2 linked regions of the Rubinisphaera italica genome follow. The main gene of each other region encodes a partner of the protein of the gene in region 2 in a complex. Links are inferred from orthologs where the notes say so. Each region holds a gene or a part of one and is shown on either strand. Other genes may lie near its edges.

Region 1 (11,404 bases), 2.5 Mb from region 2 along the record:
TACATTTCACGATACTTCTCAGTCGGATTCCGAGGATCGTGAGGAGATGTGAATGCGACATACGCAAAGAATGGCTGCTCGCCTCTCTGAGTTTTCAAAAATGAAACCGCTGCGTCGGCAAATTGTTCACTCGAAAAACCATCTTTGGCGATCCCGCGGGAAATCAGCTGGCCATCCTGAATATCTGAGAGTGGAACCCGAGTGTGGTCGGACATGCCTCCCATGAAAACATTCTGGCCGTGCTCGAAACTTCTTAGAATCGACTTCCCGCCGTTGTGCCATTTGCCAGTCGCAAAGGTTTCATACCCCTGCTCCCGCAAAAGTTCGCCGAGTGTGACTTCGCCATCCATATTGTTATTGGAGTGCATCCACATGCGGCCCGTATGCAACATCGCCCGGCTCGGCATACAGACGGCTCCACTGTTGGAGCCAAAGCAGTAGTTGTTGCGGAAACTGAATCCCTGTTCGACGAGGCTGTCGATGTTGGGAGTCTGAATATGCTGATTTCCCCAGGCGCCAATGGTGTCTGTTCGTTGGTCGTCAGCAAATAGAAAAAGGATGTTTGGCTTGTCAGCAGCCTGAGCGATATTGGCTATGCCAAAAAATAGTCCGATCATCATATACAAGTATCGCATTAAGGCTCCGTTTCAATCTATCTGGATTTTGGCGTTTGTCTTTTCGATTTCATCATGAGAAAGACTGCCGAGCGAGTCAACACAACAGGATCACTTCATATGAGTTGCACTCTTGAGTCCTTCTGGGAATGATAGGGAGTCTGAAAGTCAGTCACTATTCAAACCAAATATCAAAATCATTGTTGAACAAAGGATTTTACATGCGATCAATTCCTCTTCTGATACTCCTGCTTACGGCCTGTCTGAATTTGACAACTTCAAATCGTGTGATTGCAGACGATACTAAAACGAAAGCCCCAACCAAACTGAAAGGTCTCTTGATCACTGGAGGGTGCTGTCACGATTACGAAAATCAGAAACGAATCATTACCGAAGGTTTAAGCCAACGATTAAGTATCAGCTGGGATATTGTCCACGAAGGAGGTTCGGGGAAAGATCACAAGGTTTCTGTCTACGAAAAGGAAGGCTGGGCCAAGGATTACGAAATCATTGTCCACAACGAATGTTTTGGTGGTGTGACAGATGATGAATTTGTGAAATCGGTTGCGGCTGCTCACTATGGCGGAACACCAGGCGTCTTCATTCACTGTGCATTACACAGTTACCGCAACTCAACTAAAGGGGCGGACTCCTGGCGAGAAGCAATCGGACTGACTTCCGTTCGTCACGACAGAGCCAAACTTTCCCTCGATGTCGTGAATCAGGCTCCTGATAATCCGATCATGAAAGCGTTTCCAGAGAAATGGGAAACACCGAACGGTGAGCTCTATCAGATCGATAAAATCTGGGAGAACTGCACGCCACTGGCCACTGCTTACAGTGCGGAGAATGAACGTGACATGGTGGTGATCTGGTCGAATCAATTCGGTGGCACAAAAATGTTCGGTACTTCACTGGGACATCATAACGAGACCATGAACACCGACGTCTGGCTGGATGTTGTTTCCCGAGGCGTCCTCTGGGCAACCAATCACCTGCAGGAAAACGGTAAACCGGAAAAAGGTTATGAAGGCACGGGCGTTAAGCCGATCGTGATCGGGCCTATCGAAGCAAAACCAGATCCTAAGTTTGAAAAGAAGAATTGAGTGGGTTCACAATCAGCGTTCTTCTCAATCTCGAAGTCCCCTCTCCCTCCGGGAGAGGGTTAGGGCGAGGGGCAATCGATGTTGATTACAATAAAAACATCGAAGCGCCCCCCTCATCCGGCCTTCGGCCACTTTCTCCCCAAGGAGAAGGAAAGGAAACCGCTCCCCAAGGAGAAGGAAAGAACACCGCTCCCCATGGAGAAGGACAGGTTGCTACAGTCAACTAAGCAATACATAGTTTTAAGACCGCGTCGACATCAAAGTCTGAACATCATAAGCCCGCTCGCTTTGTGCACGTTCAGGATCGTCTTTGTATTCAAGAGCCAGCTGATACAGTTCGCGACCTGCTTCGGTCGGATACTCGGAATTGACGCATGCACGACAGAGTGAGCTTTCCTCGATGCCAATGCTTTCGTGCAATGTGTCAATTGGAAGATATCGCAAGGAGTCGGCTCCCAGTTTTTTCGCCATCGCTGCTTCGATAGCCGGGGTCATTTCCGGGCCGTCCATGAATTTCGGTGCGAACAATTCGCCGATGTTGGACATATCGATGCCATAAAAGCAGGGAGAGATAATCGGCGGACAGGCAACGCGGACGTGAATTTCCTTGGCTCCACCACGAACTCGGATTTGATCGATCAGTCCTTTCATTGTCGTCGAGCGGACGATCGAATCTTCGACGAGAATCACTTTGCGATTGCGGAAGACTTCTGGGAGCGGAGTGAATTTCAGGCGGACTTTGTCGGCTCGATCTTTCGATTCAATAAATGTTCGCCCGACATAACGATTTCGCATCAAACCTTCCAGACACGGAATATTCAGTTCGTAGGCCATCGCAGAAGCAGCAGACTTGGCGGTATCCGGAACGGGAACGACAATAGTATCTTCGTCGATTTCCAGCCTTTCCTGCTTGGCCAGATGTACGCCGAGTTGTGTTCGTGAAAGATAGACGCTGCGTTCGTCGAGAGAGCTGGCGGCGTTGGCGAAGTAGATCCATTCGAAGAAACAATGTGCTTTTCGAGGACTTTCGGCAAATCGATGTTTTTCGATGCGACCATGCTGAACGAGAATCATTTCACCCGGTTCAAGAGTGCGTATGCTGGAATTGTCGAAACCGAGATTCCAGAGCGCGACACTTTCGCTGGCCGCGGCAAACATCGGGCCATCAATCGCATAACAGACTGGACGGATGCCAAGAGGATCGCGAGCAATAAACATATCGCCGCGAGCATTAAGGAAGACAATGTTATAAGCACCATCGAGTTTTTTACTCATGCGGCTCATGGTGCCGACGAGATCGCCTCGGCCATGAATTGAGAAATCCTGAGAGAGCAGATGCATAATGATTTCCGTATCGGTTTCACGAGCCAGATGGAAATCGTCCTGTTCTTCAATTTGCTCTCGAAGTTTCTGATAGTTGGCCAGTTGGCCGTTGAATCCAAAACTGAACCATTTGGATTTTTGCACATGAGAACGTTCAAACGGTTGTGCATAACTGCGGTCATCGGTGCCGCAGGTGGCGTAGCGAACGTGGCCAATGGCGGCTCGTCCGTTGTACTCTTTGATCAGTTGCTCGGCTTTTTCTTTGCGTCCCAGTCGGAAAACTTCATTCACTCCGCCAATATCTTTATGAGTGCGGATGAGCTGCTTTCGCTCGGTGTTGTAGCTCGTCATTCCGGCTGCGAGCTGACCTCGATTCTGAATATCGAGGAGCAGGCGAGGAATCAAAGCGGCTGTTTGATTCTGGTCGTTATTTGGGACAAGCGGGGAGACATCATCGTGAATGAGATGATAAACCGCAGCAATGCCACATTCGTGAAACAGTTCGGCCATGAATTTACGTTCCGAAAGAGTCAGCGATAATCAGGGGAGCCCATTTTAATGGGATTCGAGCAGCCGGAGGAATTCAAAACTCAGATTTTGATGTGCAATCGGCTACGGATCGTACTTTTATGCAGCAGCTGCAAAGAACTGATGGTATCTCTCGCATACAACTTTATCATACCCATGCGCCATTCTGTTTCCAGTTCCCTATCCCCATTCCCTCAGATTCTCAAAGAATTTCGTGTGAATTTTTCGGACTGGGAGATTCTTGGCGATCAGGAGTCCACCATGAGCAGGTCATGTTGTACTCGTTCCCAAGGTCCTCCTTGGGAACGAGTGAAATGATTTGATGTTGAGAATACAAGCACGAAGCGCAAGCGAGTGTGTCTAAACGGCATTAGTGGACACACTCGCTTGCGCTTCGTGCTTGTAATTTTATGTCTGCAACTCTGGGGCTTTGCTTCGCTACGCCCCCAGCCAACCTTTGTTCAAATATCTATTGACCAGTCGCAAACTGTTTCAGACCGCAGGCATCCCGGGCACGTTCCAGAACAGTACGGCCCTTCTCCCTGGCGGCTTTTGCTCCGGCTTTGAGGACATCTCGAACATAATCGGGATCCGCTTCGAGTTGCAGTCGTTTTTCACGAGCCTCGCCGAAGTACTCCAGAGCAGCATCCAACACCTGTTTTTTAGCTTCACCGTATCCCATTCCACCGGCTCGATAACGTTCTGCCAATTCCTGCTGATGTTGCTCATCCGCAAACAGACGATACAGAGCATAAACCGGGCAGGACTCGGGATCTTTGGGATCTTCGACGGCTTTGGAATCGGTTTTGATCGAATTGATCTTCTTTTTCAGCTTCTTTTCTGGCAAAAAGATTTCGATGGTATTGTTATAACTTTTCGACATTTTCTCGCCATCGGTGCCGGGAACTTTAGCGGTCTGATCGAGCACACTTGCGTTAGGCAATACGAACACTTCAGTTTCGTAGAGATGATTAAATCGCTGGGCCACATCCCGGGTCACTTCGATGTGCTGTACCTGATCGTTCCCAACCGGAACGACATCGCTGTCGTACAAAATAATGTCGGCAGCCATCAGAACAGGATATGTGAACAGACCGGCATCGGCTGCAATCCCCTTGGCCTTCTTATCTTTATAGGCATGGCATTTTTCGAGGAGGTGCATTTGAGTGACCGTCATCAGCAACCAAGTCAGCTCAGAAATTTCCGGCACATCAGACTGCACAAACAGGCTAGCCTGATCAGGATCTAAACCCAATGCCAACAAATCGACCGCTGCTTCCCAGACGTATTCCTGAAGGAGAGCTGGATCGCGAACTGTAGTCAGTGCATGTAGATTAGCAATGAAGTAGAAAGCTTGCTCGTTGTTTTGCAGAGCGATGTATTGCTGGATGGCACCAAAATAGTTGCCCCAGTGAAATCGGCCTGTCGGTTGAATGCCGGAAAGTACTCGCATCGGTAATTTCGCTGCTTTATTAGTAGTGATGATTGGGCGGCGGAGGCGCTCCGCTTTAGCGGAAGCCCCCGTGACGTATCAACTTTTCGGGGGCTTCTCTTCGAGAGCGCCCCCGCCACCCATGTAATATGTCAGACACGAGATACGTGCTAATGATTCAGTCGGAAAATTAATTTTTGGCAATATTGGTCGATTCCATCACAGGAGATCGCGGTTGCTGGTCGATGCGTAAGGTTCCGATGAAATCTTCGAGACGTTCTATACCTTGTTCCTGCATCACACTGCGTAGTTGTTGCGTTAATGTGCCACTGACAGAGGGATTGAAAAAAGTAGCCGTGCCGACCTGCACTGCTGAAGCCCCTGTGACCAGAAACTCCATCACATCATCGATGCTTGATATGCCTCCGACACCAATAATCGGAATATCAACGGCTCGCTTGACTTGATGAACGATCCGTAATGCAACAGGTTTGATAGCTGGTCCACTCAAACCGCCCATAATGTTTCCGAGAATCGGTTTTCGGGTTCGCCAGTTAATCGCCATTCCCTGGAGAGTATTGATCAGTGAAACCGCATCGGCTCCGCCTCGTTTGGCAGCATCGGCAATCGGGACGATATTCGTGATATTGGGCGTCAATTTGGCGATGATGGGATGATCGCACGCATTGCGGACAGCTCTCACAACTTCTTCCGTCGATTCGGGATTTGTACCGTAATCGACTCCACCACTTACATTCGGACAGGAGATATTCAGTTCGAGCCCCGCCAGCTTCTCGAAAGGTGCCAGTTTTGCGGCCATCGTCTGGTAATCTTCGACACTTCGACCGGCGATATTCGCAATGACAGCCGTATCGAGTTCCTGCAGGTAAGGGATATGCTTCTGGATGAAGACATCAAGTCCGTCGTTATCGAGCCCGATAGAATTGAGCATGCCCGATGCAGTTTCGATAGTGCGAGGCGGCGGATTTCCAATTCGGGCTTCCCGGGTGACTGTTTTGGGGATGATGCCGCCGAGCTCTTTGAAATCGACGAAGGGAGCCATTTCCCGTGCATATCCGAACGTGCCGGACGCGGTCAGGATTGGATTTCGGAGACGAAGTCGTCCCAAGGTCACATTCAGGGAAGTATCAGTCACGGATTCAATTACTGTCGGTCAGGTACTGCTGCAGAATCAAAAAAACGCTCAACGTGAATAAACACGCTGAGCGTTAATGATTCTCAAGTGATTTCACAGCCAAAGTGTATCGCCCGACTTGTACTGATACAAATGAAGTCGCGCCAGGCCCATATTGGCTGGAAATTATCTACTATCACTGAACAATGATCATGGCAAAACCCGAGCCATGACTGGCTCGGTTCGCCGGAGCATTATGAACCAGTGTTTGCACATGCATAATGCTCTAGATCACGCCGCCGTGAGTTCGGTACGGTGTCGCCAGATCGGGCATATCCAAACCCCAGATGCGTTCCCAGATATTGGGAACGTGCCGGAAGGATTCAGATTGATAGATCAATTGGCGTGCTCGGCGGTCGCGTTCTGCCGACCAGATCGGTACAAAACAGCCGACCTGAGTCCCGGCAATCGCAACCAGTATGAGGATGCAAATGAATCTCCGCATTGTCGCCTCCATGCAACACACAAACGATGTCATCTCGTTTGCACACAGTCAGTCTGAATCTGGGGGGCGTTTCACAATTCCAACAGAGAATTGCTGATGACGTATAATTTACCCCTCGACAGAGGATGTCTCTCTGGTGTTGATATCGTCTTTACGGAAACTCATAGTGAATCGAATCAGGTAAAATATGCCGATTTTTCCGATTTTGCCATGTTGATGGAGACAGAGCGTGACTGCATGTCCACTCTTTGACACACGACTGACCAAAAAGCAATTATCCAACAAAAAAAGCACAGACAGGAATGTCTGTGCCACTTGCATCTGCATTAAGTAGATTCAGCCTACTGATTATAAGGCGAAGAAACCGGTGGAGATTCGATTTCTGCAATCTCTTCAGCCGGTGAACTTTCTGGTGGCACATCGGAAAGTGGTGCAGTTGGAGTCGATTCAATGGGAGTCGAAGGACTGATTTCTGCTGATGCAGAAACGTTTTCGCTTTCAGCGGCCTGGCGTTCTTTATCGAGCATCAGCTGGCTGACGCGTTCTTCCATCTCTTTGCCCGGCTTGAAGGTCACGACGTACTTCTCTTCGACATCGACCCGTTCATTCGTGCGGGGATTACGAGCTTTCCGGGCGGCACGTTTTTTCACTTCAAAAACGCCGAAGTTACGCAGTTCGATGCGATGCTTGGGATCTTCCACCAGCGTATCGATGATCGACTCGAACGTCTTCTGCACGATCGCTTTCGTTTGCAATTGCGTCAGGCCGAGTTCTTCAGAAATCGCCTTCACAATCTCTTTTTTAGTCACGGCTGAAAATCCCTTATCCTGGCTCGACTGCAAACAACCCCTCCCACACCGGGAGCGATCTAAGTGTATTCACAGTGAGGATTTACTGTCAACCCGCTCATTGGGCTCATTGGATAGGAATTCACGATTCGACTGGTCAAAAAAATGAGATAACTCATTATACTCCCATGGCTTATGATACTTTTCATGTAATTTTTTTAGTTGCAGAATCGCTGCTTCGGTTATTTCACAGCATTTTTCGTCATAAGCTGGGTCGCAAAAGAAGATTCGGCACCCCGTCGGACGATTTTCCCGAGCCGTACATAAGCCTTTGTGTTGATATGGGCAGGCCTGGTTGACCGCTTCGCGAGCCGTTTTTTCAGGGGTATTGTGTTCAGTAGGCAGTTCCTTACGGAACAGAATGTCCGCTTCGATTCTGGTTAGAAAGAGTTTGTGACCATAGTCTTTGAACCGACAACATCGTCCACTGATATCACAACGTGGACTGGCAGCAGCGACCTGGGCATCGACCCAGTCGTAGACAGCGAGAACTTCTTGTTCGAAGGTGTCAGGCATTAGGCATTAGGCGTTAGATTTGAGGTTTGTTACAACTCTAAGGAAATCAGGTGAGCTGGCGCAGTCATGCGACGGGTGGGTACGAGTCATTACTGACTCGACTCGCCCAAAGAAATTATTTCGGGACTTCTTTAGGAATAATCCCCGCCTGCTGACCGACAATTGTTAATTCTTTTCGCATATCCCTTAAGGCCATTGGCTGTGGACGAAGATGAATAATGGTTTCGCGACCTGCTGGTATTTTGTGATCGGCATCCACATCCGCAACCATCATCAAGGTCGGAATGCGTTTGATCGAGACAGCAGCAATCAAATCTTCGTAGACATCCTGTAGATTTTCTCCATTCCGAAGGGTCGTCATACACAGAACGATGTGAGGCGGATCAGTATTTATCCGCCTGACTGCTCGTTCGACATCAGAAATAACGAGCACCCGAAAACCATGCCGATTGAAATAATCTCGCAGGACATCCTGCTCACGAGGGCGGCGTTCGATGCACATCAGAATCACTTCCTCAGGCAGTTCCAATTCTCCCGATTCCTCATCTTTCTGCTGAGCCGCCGCAGTCATATCGAGCTTAGCTTTTGCTTCCATCAAATCGGTTAGTAATTCGGTCGGGGACTGATAACGTTCATCAGGATTGATGTGAAGTAGACGATCAATAATAAATGAAACCTGCCTCGGGCAGCCGGGCATTGCATCGCTCAGTGCACGAATATTTCGATAGCGGGTAATCTGTTTGCGTTCTTCTCGACTGCGAGTTCGAGGATAAGGCGGTTCTCCCAGTAACATTTCATAAAGGATGGTTCCCAGAAAGAACAAATCGCTACGGGGATCGTTACGGGGGGCTCCGGTTTTCTTTTCCAGTGTCGAATATTCGAGAGCATGCTGGACGCCTCCATCACCAACTTTTTCAAGCAATTCGTCATCGGTTGCCAAACCGAAATCGATCAATTTGGCCGACCCATCGACGCTGAAAACGACATTGGTCATTTTCAAATCGCGATGCGTAAACCCGAGCTTGAGGGCATACTCGAGACCTCGAGCCATATCAATCGCATATTTCACGGTTTCTGCAGGTTCAATCTGTTTGCGGATCTGTACGAAATCCTTGAGATTGCCTCCCTGAACAAAATCCATGATGAAAAAGTGATAGCCGTTCTCAGAACCAACACTGTGAATCGGCACGATATTCGGATGCTTCAGTTTCATCCCGAGTTCAGCTTCGCGCCGAAACAAATCGACTGTTTCGGGATCATTAACCCATCGATGCCGAAGCAATTTGACGGCTACGACTTTTCCAGTCTCAATTTCTTCTGCTCGAAACACCCGTGCAAAACTTCCTGCGGCATTGGGATAGAGCAACTTACAGCCACCCAGAATGAGCACATCGGTATCGAGTCGTTTGATACTTTCAACCTGAAATGGCGTGAGTACGGACGTTTCAAGCATCACATCGAGCAGGTCGGAGCCGGTCTTATTCTTGCCACCCAGTTTACGCAGGCTGGCATTCGCCTGATCTTTAGTGATCAGCCGCATGACAACAAGTTCTTTGGCCAGTCCCTTCGATGAGCTGAAATCCATCAGTCCGTATCTATTCTCTCATCAGCCTCTTAATGTCTGCGGAAGAGGTCCCCGCACTGCAGACTCATCAGAGGATTGTGCATCTGTCACAGGAAAGTATAACAATTATAAAAAATTCATCGTAGCCATGCTATAAGCCTGAGGAAAGAGATGACTGCACAAACTTATCCAAGAACGTCTAACAAATCGTAATTAAGTCAAATTCACTTTGGGGTGGCGGGGGCGCTCCGCTTTAGCGGAAGCCCCCGAACATTGTTCTGCTATTCGGGGGCTTCTCTTCGAGAGCGCCCCCGCCACCCTCGTTTTTCATAAAGTTCGCAAGGAATTCAATTATGGATGTGCTTTTGAAGTCCAAAATCTGGCGAGTCCAACCCTAAAATCCAATTTCGGTCGAGATCGACACTGGTTTATGGTTATGATGATATTATTCATTCAAACATTAAGTGAATTACTTCACGACAGGAATAAGATATGTACCTTCGGTTGGCCAAGCGAATTCTCATGGAAAGTGATAAACGCTTGCTGTGGAAATTGTTCTACAACATGGGGCTGAAAGGGAGCCGCTCGGTTCAGTTGCATAAAAGACGGATGAAAAAAGGCGAGTACTTCCCCCCATTTCTGTACGTATCCATCATCAACAGCTGCAATTTGCGGTGTCAGGGATGCTGGGTCGATGTCGCTCACAAACAACAGCGAATTGAGCCGGAAGCCTTTCATCGGCTTGTGAATGAATCCAAAGCCGAGGGGAATGTCTTTTTCGGCATCGTTGGTGGTGAACCGTTCATGCACAGCGGCTTGCTCGATATGCTCGCCGAACACCCCGATTGTTATTTCCAGGTCTTTACGAATGGTCATTTCATAACCGATGAAGTTGCCAAACGACTGCGTAAACTGGGAAATGTCACGCCGCTGATCAGTGTTGAAGGCAACGAAATCGTCAGCGATGAACGTCGCGGGCGGGCGGGTGTTTATGACAAAACGATCGATGGTATTCAGAATTGCCTGAACAATAAAATCTTCACTGGAGTTTGCACCAGTCTTTGCCAGACGAATATTGACGATCTGCTGCAGGAATCGTGGGTCGATCGCCTGATCGAGATGGGCGTGATGTACACCTGGTTTCACGTTTATCGTCCGATGGGCCCGAATTCGTCTCCCGATTTATGTCTGACTCCCGAACAGCAACTCCGCGCTCGCAAGTTCGTTGTCGAGATGCGTGCCAAAAAGCCAATCATCATTGTCGATGCCTACTTCGATGGCGAAGGGGGCGCGCTCTGCCCGGCTGCGACGGGAATCACGCATCACATCAATCCATGGGGCGATGTCGAACCCTGCCCGATCATTCAATTCAGTACCGATTCGATCCACGAAGAAGGCCGAACGATCAAAGAAAAAATCAACGGCTCGGCTTTCCTGCGAGAATTCCGCGAACTGGCAGCCGACACCACCCGAGGCTGCATTGTGCTTGAACGTCCCGACCTGCTGGCAAATCTTGTCGAAAAGCACGGCGCCAAAGATGTGACTGCCCGCAAGACGGCTCTCCCGGAACTGAAGGCGATGACCGTTCGCACCTCTCAATACAATCCCGGCAGTGAAGTTCCGGAAAAGAGCTGGGCTTATCGCATTGCAAAACGCTTCTTCTTCAACGATTTCAATGTCTATAAGGGGAAGGATCACTCCAAGGCTTCTGCTCCGGCCATGATTCAACGTGGTGAAACAATTGCCGCGAATGGATCATCGAGCGGCCAGACATCAACTCTGGTGGAGTTGGAAACTGGTAGTTTGAACTCTCAGTGATGACTGAATTTACAA
Region 2 (11,249 bases):
AAACCAACGACAGCCGCTTCAGTCACCTGTTCGTGAGAGACCAGAGCCGATTCCACTTCCATCGTACTGAGTCGATGTCCGGAAACATTCAGTACATCATCGACACGGCCCATCACCCAGTAATAGCCATCTTCATCCTTGCGAGCACCATCGCCAGCGAAGTAGCAGCCATCAATTTTGGAGAAATAGGTGTCAACGAAACGTTCGTGATCGCCATAGAGTGTTCGCAGCATGTGCGGCCAGGGTTGAGTCATGACCAATAGTCCACCCTGATTATCGCCAACTTCCTGACCACTCTCGTCGACAATTGCTGGCACGACACCCGGTAGCGGTTTTGTACAACTTCCCGGTTTTGTCGGAGTGATCCCCGGCAGCGGGCTAATCATGATGCCGCCCGTTTCGGTTTGCCACCAGGTATCGACGATCGGACAACGTTCGCCCCCGATGACCGTATGATACCACATCCAGGCTTTCGGATTGATCGGCTCGCCGACGGTTCCGAGCAATCGCAGGCTGGAGAGATCAGCTTTCTGAGGGAATTGATCACCCCATTTCATGAAGGCGCGAATGGCAGTCGGAGCCGTATAGAAAAGGGTGACTCGATATTTTTCGACCAGTTCCCAGAAGCGGCCTTCATCCGGCCAGTTAGGAGCGCCCTCATACATCATGGTGGTCGCCCCGTTTGCGAGCGGACCGTAAACGATGTAACTGTGGCCGGTAATCCAGCCGATGTCTGCCGTGCACCAGTACGTATCTTCTGGTGATAAATCGAAGACCCATTTGGTCGTCATCTGAGCGCCGAGCATATATCCGGCTGTGGTATGCATCACGCCTTTCGGCTTTCCGGTACTTCCGGAGGTATACAGAATGAAGAGTGGATGTTCGCTGTCGAGTGAGGCAGCCGGGCAGTCAGCCGATTCGTTTTCCATCAGCTCGTGCCACCAGTAATCGCGATCGGGAACCATCGTCACGTCGGCTCCTGTGCGTTGATAGACGATCACCTTTTCAACCGTCGGCGAGCGTTCCAGACTTTCATCGACAGCGATTTTCAACGGCACTTCTTTGCCACGACGCCAGCCGGCATCGGCAGTGATGACTAGTTTGGCTTCGGCATCGTTATTTCGATCCGCGACGGCATCGGCACTGAAGCCGCCAAAAATGATTGAGTGAGTCGCACCAATCCGGGCACAGGCGAGCATCGCGATGGCCAGTTCTGGAACCATCGGCATGTAAATTGTAATGCGATCGCCAGCTTCAATCCCCATGCGTTTCAGAACATTGGCAAACCGGCAAACTTCCCGATGCAAATCCTGATAGCGAAGCACGCGAGTATCACCCGGTTCCCCTTCCCAGATAATAGCCGCTTTGTTGCCATGGCCAGCTTCAATATGCCGATCCAGGCATTGATAGCTCGCATTGATTTTGCCCCCTTCAAACCACTTCGTTTCTGGCATTTCACCAGACATCGTCGAGGTGAACGGTTCAAACCAAGTCAGATTTTCCTGAGCCAGTTCGCCCCAGAATTCAGCGGGATTGTCTTTGGCGTGCTGCCAGGCCTGCTCGTATTCCTCTTCCGTCTTAAAGCTGACCCGAGGTGTGAATTCGGCGGGAGGTGGAAAAACGCGGGTTTCGTGCAGAACACTTTCGATATTGCCAGATTCCGAGGCGGACATACGCAGCTCCGTTATTTTGTCTGAATTGTCAATCTGAAGAGATTATAAAAGTCGTAAGCAGTCGATCAGGCTGTGCCTGACGTACGGACTAATCCTGAATTGAAATCGGTAGAATTTGATCTATCGACCGATAGTAAAGCGATTGATCGCAAACGTCAACGAAATCCGCTTAGCCGCGTGGAACACAAATGACTACACAATTCAGGAATCACGCTAACCGGTAAAGCCCGCACCACTTACCGGAGCTTATTAAACAGTGGGAGACGGGCCCGCTCCGCTTCAGCGGAAGCCCCCAAAGTTCTGGGCTGTTCTTCGAGATCGCGCCATCACACACTGCACAAAAACAGGCAATCAGCTTCAATTCGTACTCCTAACGATACAGAGCTTTATAGCTTGTGCAAATTTTCAGTTTTCTGATTCGCTGAGTTTTCGGGAATTGGACGGTATGGCGGCTAGTGGCGGAGCTGATTCGTCAGTTGTGCTTCATCTCACGAATAAAACTTGGATATTATATGGCAGGCGATATCGGCAGAATTCGCAGAGGAGCTTTCAATCGGCCAGTTGATTTGCTTCGACGATTCGCCGGCGAGTGTCTTCGGAAATCGCATCTTCCCAACTCAACTCAATGTCGCGTTCTTTCGCACGCTGCAGAGTGATCAAAGCCGTTTGAACATCGGCTCCCTGGATGATGGCTGATTCGATGTAGTCATTGCGAATGTCGAGCCCGCATTGCCTGGCCATGCAAATCATATTGACGACATGCTTGCAATCTGATCGTCGCAACTTCATGCCTACTAGATTTAAGAGTGAGACTTTTGCTCCGCACATGGTCGCCTGGAGCCATAGGCGAAATAAATTGGCGAACAAAAGAAGAATGATCAAGCCTATGATCAGCACGATCACCAAAAACACGATCATCACGATTTGCTCAGGCGGCATTGTGATTTCCTTCGCTGATTTACGAACAGTCAAATGTGTTCAACTGCCCATCACTATACCAGATTGTCAGGAAATATCTCCCCAGAGTATATCCTTGGCAGGAAAGACCGGCCCCTCGACACAGGAGCGGCGATAGTCCCACGAACCCTCGCCCGTTTTGATGGGCACGACACAACTGAAGCAGGCCCCAAATCCACAGGCCATTGGGGTTTCCAGAGAGGCCCAGCAGCGGACATCATATTTCGAACAGAGTTCTGAAACCGCCTGCATCATACGCAACGGGCCACATGTCAGTACGACTTGATCGTCTGCTGATCCGGATTCGAGCAACGGTTTGAGTAGATCGGTTACCAGTCCATGATGACCGGCGGTACCATCTTCGGTGCAGATTTGAATGTCAAGTTCGTTGAGATCGGAAAGGTCATCCATATTCGCCTGAAAACAGGCCGAGCGAACTCCGTAGATGAGGGAAGCTCGTTCTGCTCGAATTCCTGTCCGCTGGGTTTGCCCATACTTTTTCTGCAGTAAGGCTTCCCGGCTGACTGCGACAAACGGAGTATATCCAATGCCACCAGCGACCTGAATCAGATGTTTGGTCTCCAATTCCGGAAACCCATTGCCGAGTGGTCCCCAGATTTCCAGGTTCTGACCGGGCTGAACGTCTTCAAGAAGTGCGGTCATCTTACCAACGACATGAAACCCGACATCGATCCCAACTGGTTTACCATTTTCCAGATACGTATCGTAAAGAGCAAAAGGCCGACCGAGCAGGGGATCGGTACGATCGGGAGAGCGAAGCATGAAGAACTGGCCCGGAAGAATGACCTGAGCCAGTTCCGGACATTCGAGCCGAACGCGATAGTTTTCCTGAGAGAGCGTAGCGAGTGAAATCACTTTCGCCCGACACTGCATTGCACACGTCGATTCACTTATCATTCGTTTCCCAACTTTCCGATCCGCAAACTCGACATCATTGGAAATGGGGTGGCGGGGGCGCTCCGCTTCAGCGGAAGCCCCCGAATGATTAACGCCTCGGGGACTTCTCTTTGAGAGCGCCCCCGCCACCCGCTGTTCCTATTTGATGTGCCAACTTTTTTGTTGTCAGGCAGTGCCTGACCTACACCTATTTCTTTGGTCGGAAGTAGTGTGTTGCCTGTCCGAACAATCCTTCAGCCGATTCCATCACGGTTTCCGAAAGGGTTGGATGAGCGTGAATACTCTCCGCGATATCGCGAGCAACTGCTGCTGTTTCGACAGCCAGAACGCCTTCGGCAATCATTTCACCTGCTCCCGGGCCGACGATTCCCATGCCGAGAATTCGCTCGGTTTTGGGATCGAAGATTAACTTCGTTAAACCTTCCGTGCGTGAAATTGTTTGAGCACGACCAGAAGCTGCCCAGGGAAAACGAACAACGGTCACTTCCCGCTCATCGCGTTGAGCTTCCGCTTCCGTAATGCCACACCAGGCGAGTTCGGGATCAGTAAACACTACTGCCGGAATTGCGATGCAATCGAACTCAGCAGGTTCTCCCAGAATGACATCGACTGCGACTTTCGCTTCGCGTGTCGCTTTGTGAGCGAGCATCGGTTCGCCAGCCACATCTCCGATTGCATAGATGGCAGGATCGCTTGTTTGCTGACGCTTATTAACTTCGATAAAGCCCTTGTCGGTCACTTTGACTTTTGTTTTATCCAGGCCAATATTACCGGCATTCGGACGGCGTCCGACAGAGACCAGAACCCGGTCAAACGTCATCTCGGCAGGGGCATCCGCCCCTTCGAGTTCCGCGACGATTCCCTCTTTCGTTGCTTTGAGGCTGTTCACTTTCGTCGATAGATAAATTGATTTGAGTTGATGACTCAATCGTTTCTGCAACGGTTTCACCAGATCCCGATCAGCTCCCGGTAACAAGCCATCGGTCATTTCGACAACTGTCACTTCGGAACCGAGTGCGGCATAAACGGAGCCCATTTCGAGACCGATGTAGCCGCCACCAATGACAAGCATTTTTTCGGGAACATCTTTCAACTCGAGTGCACCAGTCGAATCCATCACCCGTTCATCGCCAATGTTGAATATACCGGGCATTGCGGGGAGCGAACCTGTAGCAACGATGGCGATATCGAAGGTGAGCTTGCCCGTCGAGCCATCTTTGTATTTCAGCTCCATCGCATTGGAATTAAGAAAACTTCCTCTGGCTTCGACCAAATCGACTTTGCGAGTTTTGCAGAGCGAACGAATCCCACCCGTTAATCCAGTCACGACTCCATTTTTAAAGTCTCGCAGCTTATCCAGATCGACTTCCGGCTCTGCAAACTTGATGCCCCACTCGGCTGCTTCTTTCGATTCATTGAGCAACTTAGCGACGTGCAGCAACGCTTTGGAAGGAATACATCCCCGGTTGAGACAAACACCGCCGGGTGCGACATCGTCGTTAACGAGAATGACTTTTTTCCCTTTATCGGCTGCTTCGAAAGCGGCGGGATATCCCCCAGGACCCGCTCCCAGAACGACAACTTCAGCATGTAAATCAGAATTTGACATCAATCGATTTCCTCAACGCGACAACATCAGCCGCTCTGTAAGATCCGCAGTGCGGACCTAATTTGATATTGATCTGGAAAATTCAACCCGGGGTGGCGAGGGCGCTCCGCTTTAGCGGAAGCCCCCGGAGTTATAGGTTTCGGGGGCTTCTCTTCGAGAGCGTCCCCATCACCCTCTTCTATGCAACTCACGAACAAAACGCATTAACATTCTGAGAGTAGGGTGAATGGATCGGAAAGTAATGCGGACAACTTCACAATGAATCGAGCGGCGTCGGCTCCATTGATCACCCGGTGATCATACGAAAGCGACAATGGCAGGATCAGTCGTTCTTCGAGTTCTCCATCGAACAGTTTCAATTCTTTCTGCCCGCGAGACATTCCGAGTATCGCCACTTCTGGATAACTCACGATCGGTGTAAATCCGGTTCCGCCAATGCCTCCCAGATTCGTGATCGTAAACGTGCCCCCCTTCATGTCGTTCATGGAGAGCTTGCGATCACGGGCTTTGTTGGCCAGTTCCGTTACTTCAAGTGCGATCTGCAAGAGTGACTTCTTATCAGCATCCCGCACGACAGGCACAACCAAACCGTTTTCGGTATCTACGGCGATCCCAATATTGAAATAGTCTTTGTAAACGATTTCGTTAGTCTGGGGGTCGAGACTCGAATTGAATTTCGGGAAAGTTTTGAGAGCCGTCACTGCGGCTTTGACAGCGATGGCGGTCATTGTCACCTTTGGACCGTTTTTGCCGGTTCCCTGCAGGAACTGCTTGCGAGCCAGTTCGATATCCGTGATATCGGCCATGTCCTGCTGTGTCACATGTGGGATAACATTCCAGGACATCGAGAGATGCTGGGCGGCCATTTTGCCGATTTTGTTCAACGCTTCACGATGCGTATGTCCAAACTCGCTGAAGTCAGGCAGAGCCGGAGCCGCCATCGGGCCGCTACCGGAACCACCAGACGCAGCCGGGGCAGTTAATCGAGCTTTGACGTAAGCCTGAACATCTTCCTGAGAGATTCGTCCCCCAGGTCCACTCCCATTCACTTGATACAAATCGACGCCAAGGTCGCGGGCCATTCTGCGAGTCGCCGGGCCAGCTGGGGCAGGGGGACGATTTTCTTGATCGCCCGATGTGGCCGAAACTTCCTTTACAGGAGATGGCGAGGCGGATTGAGCAGGCGGAGTTGGGGCTGGTTTGGATTCTGGAGCCGATTTGGGCGGTTCTTTCGTTTCCGGTTCCTGCTTTGCGGCTGGTTCCTCTTTTTTCTCTTCACTCTTCCCGCCACCGCTACCTTCTTCAATGGTGAACAGCGTCGCACCGATTGGCACCGAATCTCCGGCAGAGACGTGAACCTTCACGACCGTCCCCGCATGGGGACACTCAATTTCCGCGAGAGCTTTTTCGGTTTCCACTTCGGCGACAACCTGATTGGCTTTAATCGTATCGCCCTCAGAAACATGAATCTCTGCGATATCGGCAGAGGTCACACCCTCGGCAACTTCCGGTAATTTGAATTCAATAGCCATCCGATATGGTCTTTCTAAGGCATAGTCTGAGTTGCAACACCACGATGCGGCATGGAATTGTCTGGTCTCTCAGTATAAATCCCGCTCAATGGAGCAAATTAAAAATGAGGTTTCTCTTTAAATCGAACTCAAAGTCTCGACTCTTGATCAAATCTCATTGATTCATCTTCTAGAACATATTCAAAAATTAACTTCAGCGTCTAGCAGGAGCAAACACAGTGTTTTTAGGACATTTGGTGTCCAAGCGACTGCAGAAACCATTTGAAAATGGTCTAAACAATAATTCATCGTCATAAAGAAGTATAACTACCATAACGCAGACGAAAAGCGTGTCGACACAGAACCACTCGGCTTCCCATTCCAAACTGTCCAAGTCAGATGCATCTTGCAATCACACTCGCATGCGAATATATTGATTGATCGTTTGTCTACATTCAAAATTAAGCCATTTCGGTAACGATATCAATATGTGGAAATCCGCTTTAAATGCCAAAAATCTGAGACTTGCAATTGCCTCCAGTCTGATTTTGGTTTTGATGCTGAACACTTCCGCAACGCACTCTGCCGAAGATTTTTCAGAATCATTCCAGTCACTGACCCAAAAGCATTGCGTAAAGTGCCATGGGGCAGAAGAGGAGATTTACGGCGAAGTCAATCTCCAGGAACTTTCGCTCGATGATCTGAAAACGAACAGTGAACTGTTACGCAGTCTGATCGACGTCCTCGATCTGCAGGAAATGCCTCCCGAAGATGAGCCTCAATTAGCTGCTCAAGATCGACAGTTACTGGTGATGCAGTTTCAGAGCATGCTCCACAAATCACTCGCCAGTGAACGCCGCTATCTGCATACACCGATCCGCCGCATGAACCGCTTTCAGTACAACAATGCGGTTGTCGATCTGTTTGATTTGAAGTGTATCGTGTTCACTCTTCCAGAAAAAATGATGCGAGATCACAAGGGTTATTTTCAACCCGAAACGGGAAAAATGGCCGAGGTTGTGACTGTCGGGTGTCGTCCGCTTGGGAAGTCTCAAATGATCGAACCACGGCTGATGGGCGTGGCCGCGTTTCCGCAGGATCTTCGAGCAGAGCATGGTTACGACAATCGAGGCGATCATCTTTCACTATCACCACTATTGATGGAAGCATTTCTGAAGCTGGGGCAGTCGATCGTCGAGAGCCCTGATTTCACACCGAAAAACGTGGGCATCTGGCGAGAATTCTTTGCCGCTCCCAAAGCGGATGTCGATCAATTGGTGGAGGTGAGACATCGGCTCAAGAAATTTCTCTTCAAAGCATTTCGACAGCCAGTTGCCGAGAGTCAACTGGAGCGTTACATCGGCTACGTGCAGCATCAGCTTGAATCAGGTGTTCCCTTTCCTGAGGCGATGAAATCCGTCGCAGCTGCGACGATTGCTTCACCAAACTTCCTGTATCTCTACGATAAGACTGATGTTAATGAGACATCGGAATTACTCGATGACTTTGAACTCGCCTCTCGACTTTCCTTTTTTCTCTGGGGGAGTCTGCCCGATGAGATGCTGCTCGAACTTGCGACGAACGGAGACTTGAGCAAACCAGAAGTCCTTGACGTCCAGGTGGAGAGGATGCTCAAAGATAAGAAAATCAAACGATTCTGCGATAGTTTCCCCTCTCAATGGCTACAGTTGGAGCGGATCATTTCTTCGGTGCCGGATCGCGGGAAATATCCCGATTTTTATTTTTCAAAGTATCGCGACAGCATGCACATGATGCTCGAACCGCTGCTGCTGTTCGAAACGGTACTCATTGAAAACCAGCCGATCACACAATTCATTGATTCCGACTTCACTTATCGGTCGATCTTGCTGGAAGAGGCTTACGGAGAACTCGCGACCAAGCCCGTGGATAAGAAACGGGATGAGGTGACAACATTGACCTTCCATCGAGTTCCTGTGACCGATCGCCGGAACGGAGGCTTGATTACCAATGCAGCCGTGATGACGATGACTTCTGGACCGGAACGAACTCAACCGATTACCAGAGGTGCGTGGATTGCCGGCGTGATTTTCAATAATCCTCCCGAGCCTCCGCCAGCCAATGTGCCTGCCCTCGGTGAAAAACCAGCCGAAGGCGAAGAACATTTGACATTAAGAGAACGGCTCTCGCTGCATAGGGAACGCTCCGACTGCAAGGGGTGTCACGAGCAGATAGATCCTCTCGGTTTTGCATTGGAAAATTATAATCCGATTGGAGTCTGGCGTGATGAGTATGAGAATGGTCGAGAGATCGACATGCAGGGCACATTATTTCGGCAGCATCAGTTCAACAATGTGATCGAATTTAAGGATGCGATCCTGACGGAAAAAGATCGCTTCACCCGGGCACTGGCAGGGCACTTGCTTTCGTACGCACTAGCCCGTGAACTCGGAGCAGCCGATCAGATTGCACTCGATGAAATGACACAGTCGGTTATCGCAGATGAGTATCGATTTCAATCCCTGATCAAACAGATTGTTTTCAGCGAACCGTTCCAAAGCAAATCCGGTCCGAAGGCTCATATAGCCTTGGAATAGAACTACAATTAATTTGAGATCATAAAGTGGGCGGCGGGGGCGCTCCGCATACGCGGAAGCCACCGAGGATTTCAAACCAAGAGCTTCTCTTCAAGAACGCCGCCACCCTCAAACGAAAAGACATTCCTATGAGAAGAACAACACGACGAAATTTTCTTCGCGGCATGAGCGGGGCAGCTCTGTCTCTGCCTTGGATGGAGAGTCTCTGCTCGGCTGCTCCATCAAAAACTGTAGCACAACGCATGGCTCATTTTTATGTGCCGATTGGAGTTGTGCGTCGTGGATTTTTTCCTGGAGAAGCAGAGGACATCATCCCGAAAGGAAACCTGGGAAATGTGATGACCTCTCTCGGAAAGCAGGATCCCAACTTCAGCGTCAAACCACTTACGGAATTGACTCCCACAATGCAGCCGCTGGATGGGTTTCAGCAGAAGATCAATCTGATTACGGGCATGGATCGGACGTTCCAGCAAGGGACTGACGTGCATGCCCAATGTGCATCGTGTTACCTGAGTAGTGCCGAACCTTATACCATAAAAGGGACGGCCTGGCCGTTGAATCGGACTCTCGATCATCTCGTCGCCGATCAAATTGGAACTCAAACTCCATTCCCGACACTCGAATTCAGCTGCAACAGTCATCGCGATAATAAAGAATCGATTTATTTCGACAACATCTCCTGGTACGGCACCGGACATCTGGCTCCTTCGATCCGCGATCCCCGAAAAATGTATCGCCGTCTGTTTTCGACTCAGGAAATTGATCAGTATCGAGACATCACCGATCTGGTCCTCGAAGATGCCCGCGCGATGCGAAAACAACTGGGCTCAGCCGACCGGGAGAAATTTACCGAGTACTTTGAGTCGATCCGTACCATTGAACTGCAGATGGATCGACTGGAGAAAATGAAGGCGGAACTCTCGCTGGTTAAACTGGATGAACCTCCTGAAGCGTACCTGCCTCGCGGAGAATATATTCGTCTGATGGGTGACTTGATGGTGGTTGCTCTGCAGACCGGATTGACCAATGTCACAACCTTCATGGTTGGTCCTGAACGCTGGGACACGCCTTATAAATTTGAAAGTCTGTTTGACACCCCTCGCAGTCATCATCAGATGTCGCACAATCAAACCAAAATGATTGACGACCTGCTGAAAGTCGATCGCTTCCACATGGAACAGTATGTGTATCTGCTCAAAAAGATGGACTCAATTCAGGAATCCGACGGCTCCACATTGCTCGACAACACCTTGTTCACATACGGCTCCGGGCTGGGAGATGGTTCCACACATCAATACAACGACCTTCCGATTATTGTTGCAGGAGGCGGAAAACGCGTTTATTCCGGTCAGCACATCAATATGCCGGAAGGGACACCGCTGTCCAATCTCTGGCTGACTCAGGCTCAACTGCTGGGGCTGCCGATGAAAAGATTCGCCGACAGCACCGGACCGATTGCTACATTGATCGCCGGATAAATTTCTTCAATGGGTAGCACGTCCCTGAGCATCGCCAAGAGTGTGGTCATCCGTTATTGCCACGACCTCACTTCGTTCTGTGACGTGCCCCCAGGAACTTGCTTACACAAAATGCATTTCACGCAACAACTCATTGCATTGTTGAACTACGGCGACTGGCAGTAAGTCGGCTAACCGTTAAGATGAATTGAACGAGTTAATAATCCGTCAATGTGCCTAAAGGAATATCGTTTCCAGATTCTGATCTGGCACGAGGTCATCGCGAGTGAGCCGACAACAGAATTTATTTGAGGATGCCGCCGAGCTGAAATGGCAGCGGGCTGATCGGGAAGATCAGTTGTTTGCGGCGATCGTGTTCAATCGGCCGATGGAAACCGTGTATCACTATCTCGTCCCGCCCGCATTACGGGAAATGATTCGTCCCGGCCAGCGCGTGCAGGCTCCGTTTGGTCGTGGAGATCGTCCGACTATCGGCTTTTGTGTTGGCTGCGAACAGGGCCCCCCCGAAGCGATTGCGAAGCGGAAGA

The links.
Region 1: the proteins of Pan54_RS23605 (region 2) and Pan54_RS13855 are in contact, whole or in part, in a crystal structure (PDB 5UE9), measured with the Lactococcus lactis proteins. The link is inferred for Rubinisphaera italica from one-to-one orthologs. Residues at the interface, in WP_023189152.1 of Lactococcus lactis: Leu4, Gln5, Ala47, Ser48, Met49, Leu50, Leu51, Arg52, Arg53, Met95, Leu98, Arg223, Met224, Ala225, Cys226, Ile228, Gly229, Ala230, Cys231, Tyr232, Ala233, Val235, Glu236, His237, Asn243, His244, Ala245, Lys247, Glu250; in WP_025017116.1 of Lactococcus lactis: Gly25, Phe27, Phe29, Glu32, Tyr33, Lys35, Tyr36, Lys48, Phe56, Thr60, Pro61, Arg62, Val63, Ala64, Glu65, Thr66, Ala67, Ser68, Gly69, Met70, Ile74, Gln77, Pro223, Glu251, Phe274, Ala275, Pro277, Phe278.

Annotation. Positions count from the first base shown.
Region 1 is NZ_SJPG01000001.1:3,708,063-3,719,466, forward strand. Bases 4,177-7,142 are described here. They hold Pan54_RS13855 (dihydroorotate dehydrogenase), read right to left. Parts: upstream 6,160-7,142; coding sequence 5,194-6,159; downstream 4,177-5,193. Other genes in these bases: trpS (tryptophan--tRNA ligase), read right to left, coding at 4,177-5,024; Pan54_RS13860 (hypothetical protein), read right to left, coding at 6,425-6,643; Pan54_RS13865 (HU family DNA-binding protein), read right to left, coding at 6,985-7,142. In the rest of the region: Pan54_RS13835 (sulfatase-like hydrolase/transferase), read right to left, coding at 1-635; Pan54_RS13840 (ThuA domain-containing protein), read left to right, coding at 836-1,720; Pan54_RS13845 (amidophosphoribosyltransferase), read right to left, coding at 1,961-3,553; more of trpS, read right to left, coding at 4,041-4,176; more of Pan54_RS13865, read right to left, coding at 7,143-7,452; Pan54_RS13870 (hypothetical protein), read right to left, coding at 7,522-8,007; Pan54_RS13875 (serine/threonine protein kinase), read right to left, coding at 8,123-9,592; Pan54_RS13880 (radical SAM/SPASM domain-containing protein), read left to right, coding at 10,064-11,389.
Region 2 is NZ_SJPG01000001.1:6,157,290-6,168,538, reverse strand. What follows is about bases 1,679-4,489. They hold Pan54_RS23605 (dihydroorotate dehydrogenase electron transfer subunit), read right to left. Parts: upstream 3,678-4,489; coding sequence 2,679-3,677; downstream 1,679-2,678. Other genes in these bases: lpdA (dihydrolipoyl dehydrogenase), read right to left, coding at 3,736-4,489; Pan54_RS23610 (flotillin-like FloA family protein), read right to left, coding at 2,223-2,612. In the rest of the region: acs (acetate--CoA ligase), read right to left, coding at 1-1,673; more of lpdA, read right to left, coding at 4,490-5,157; Pan54_RS23595 (2-oxo acid dehydrogenase subunit E2), read right to left, coding at 5,361-6,689; Pan54_RS23590 (DUF1592 domain-containing protein), read left to right, coding at 7,157-9,244; Pan54_RS23585 (DUF1552 domain-containing protein), read left to right, coding at 9,373-10,722; replication restart helicase PriA, read left to right, coding at 10,988-11,249.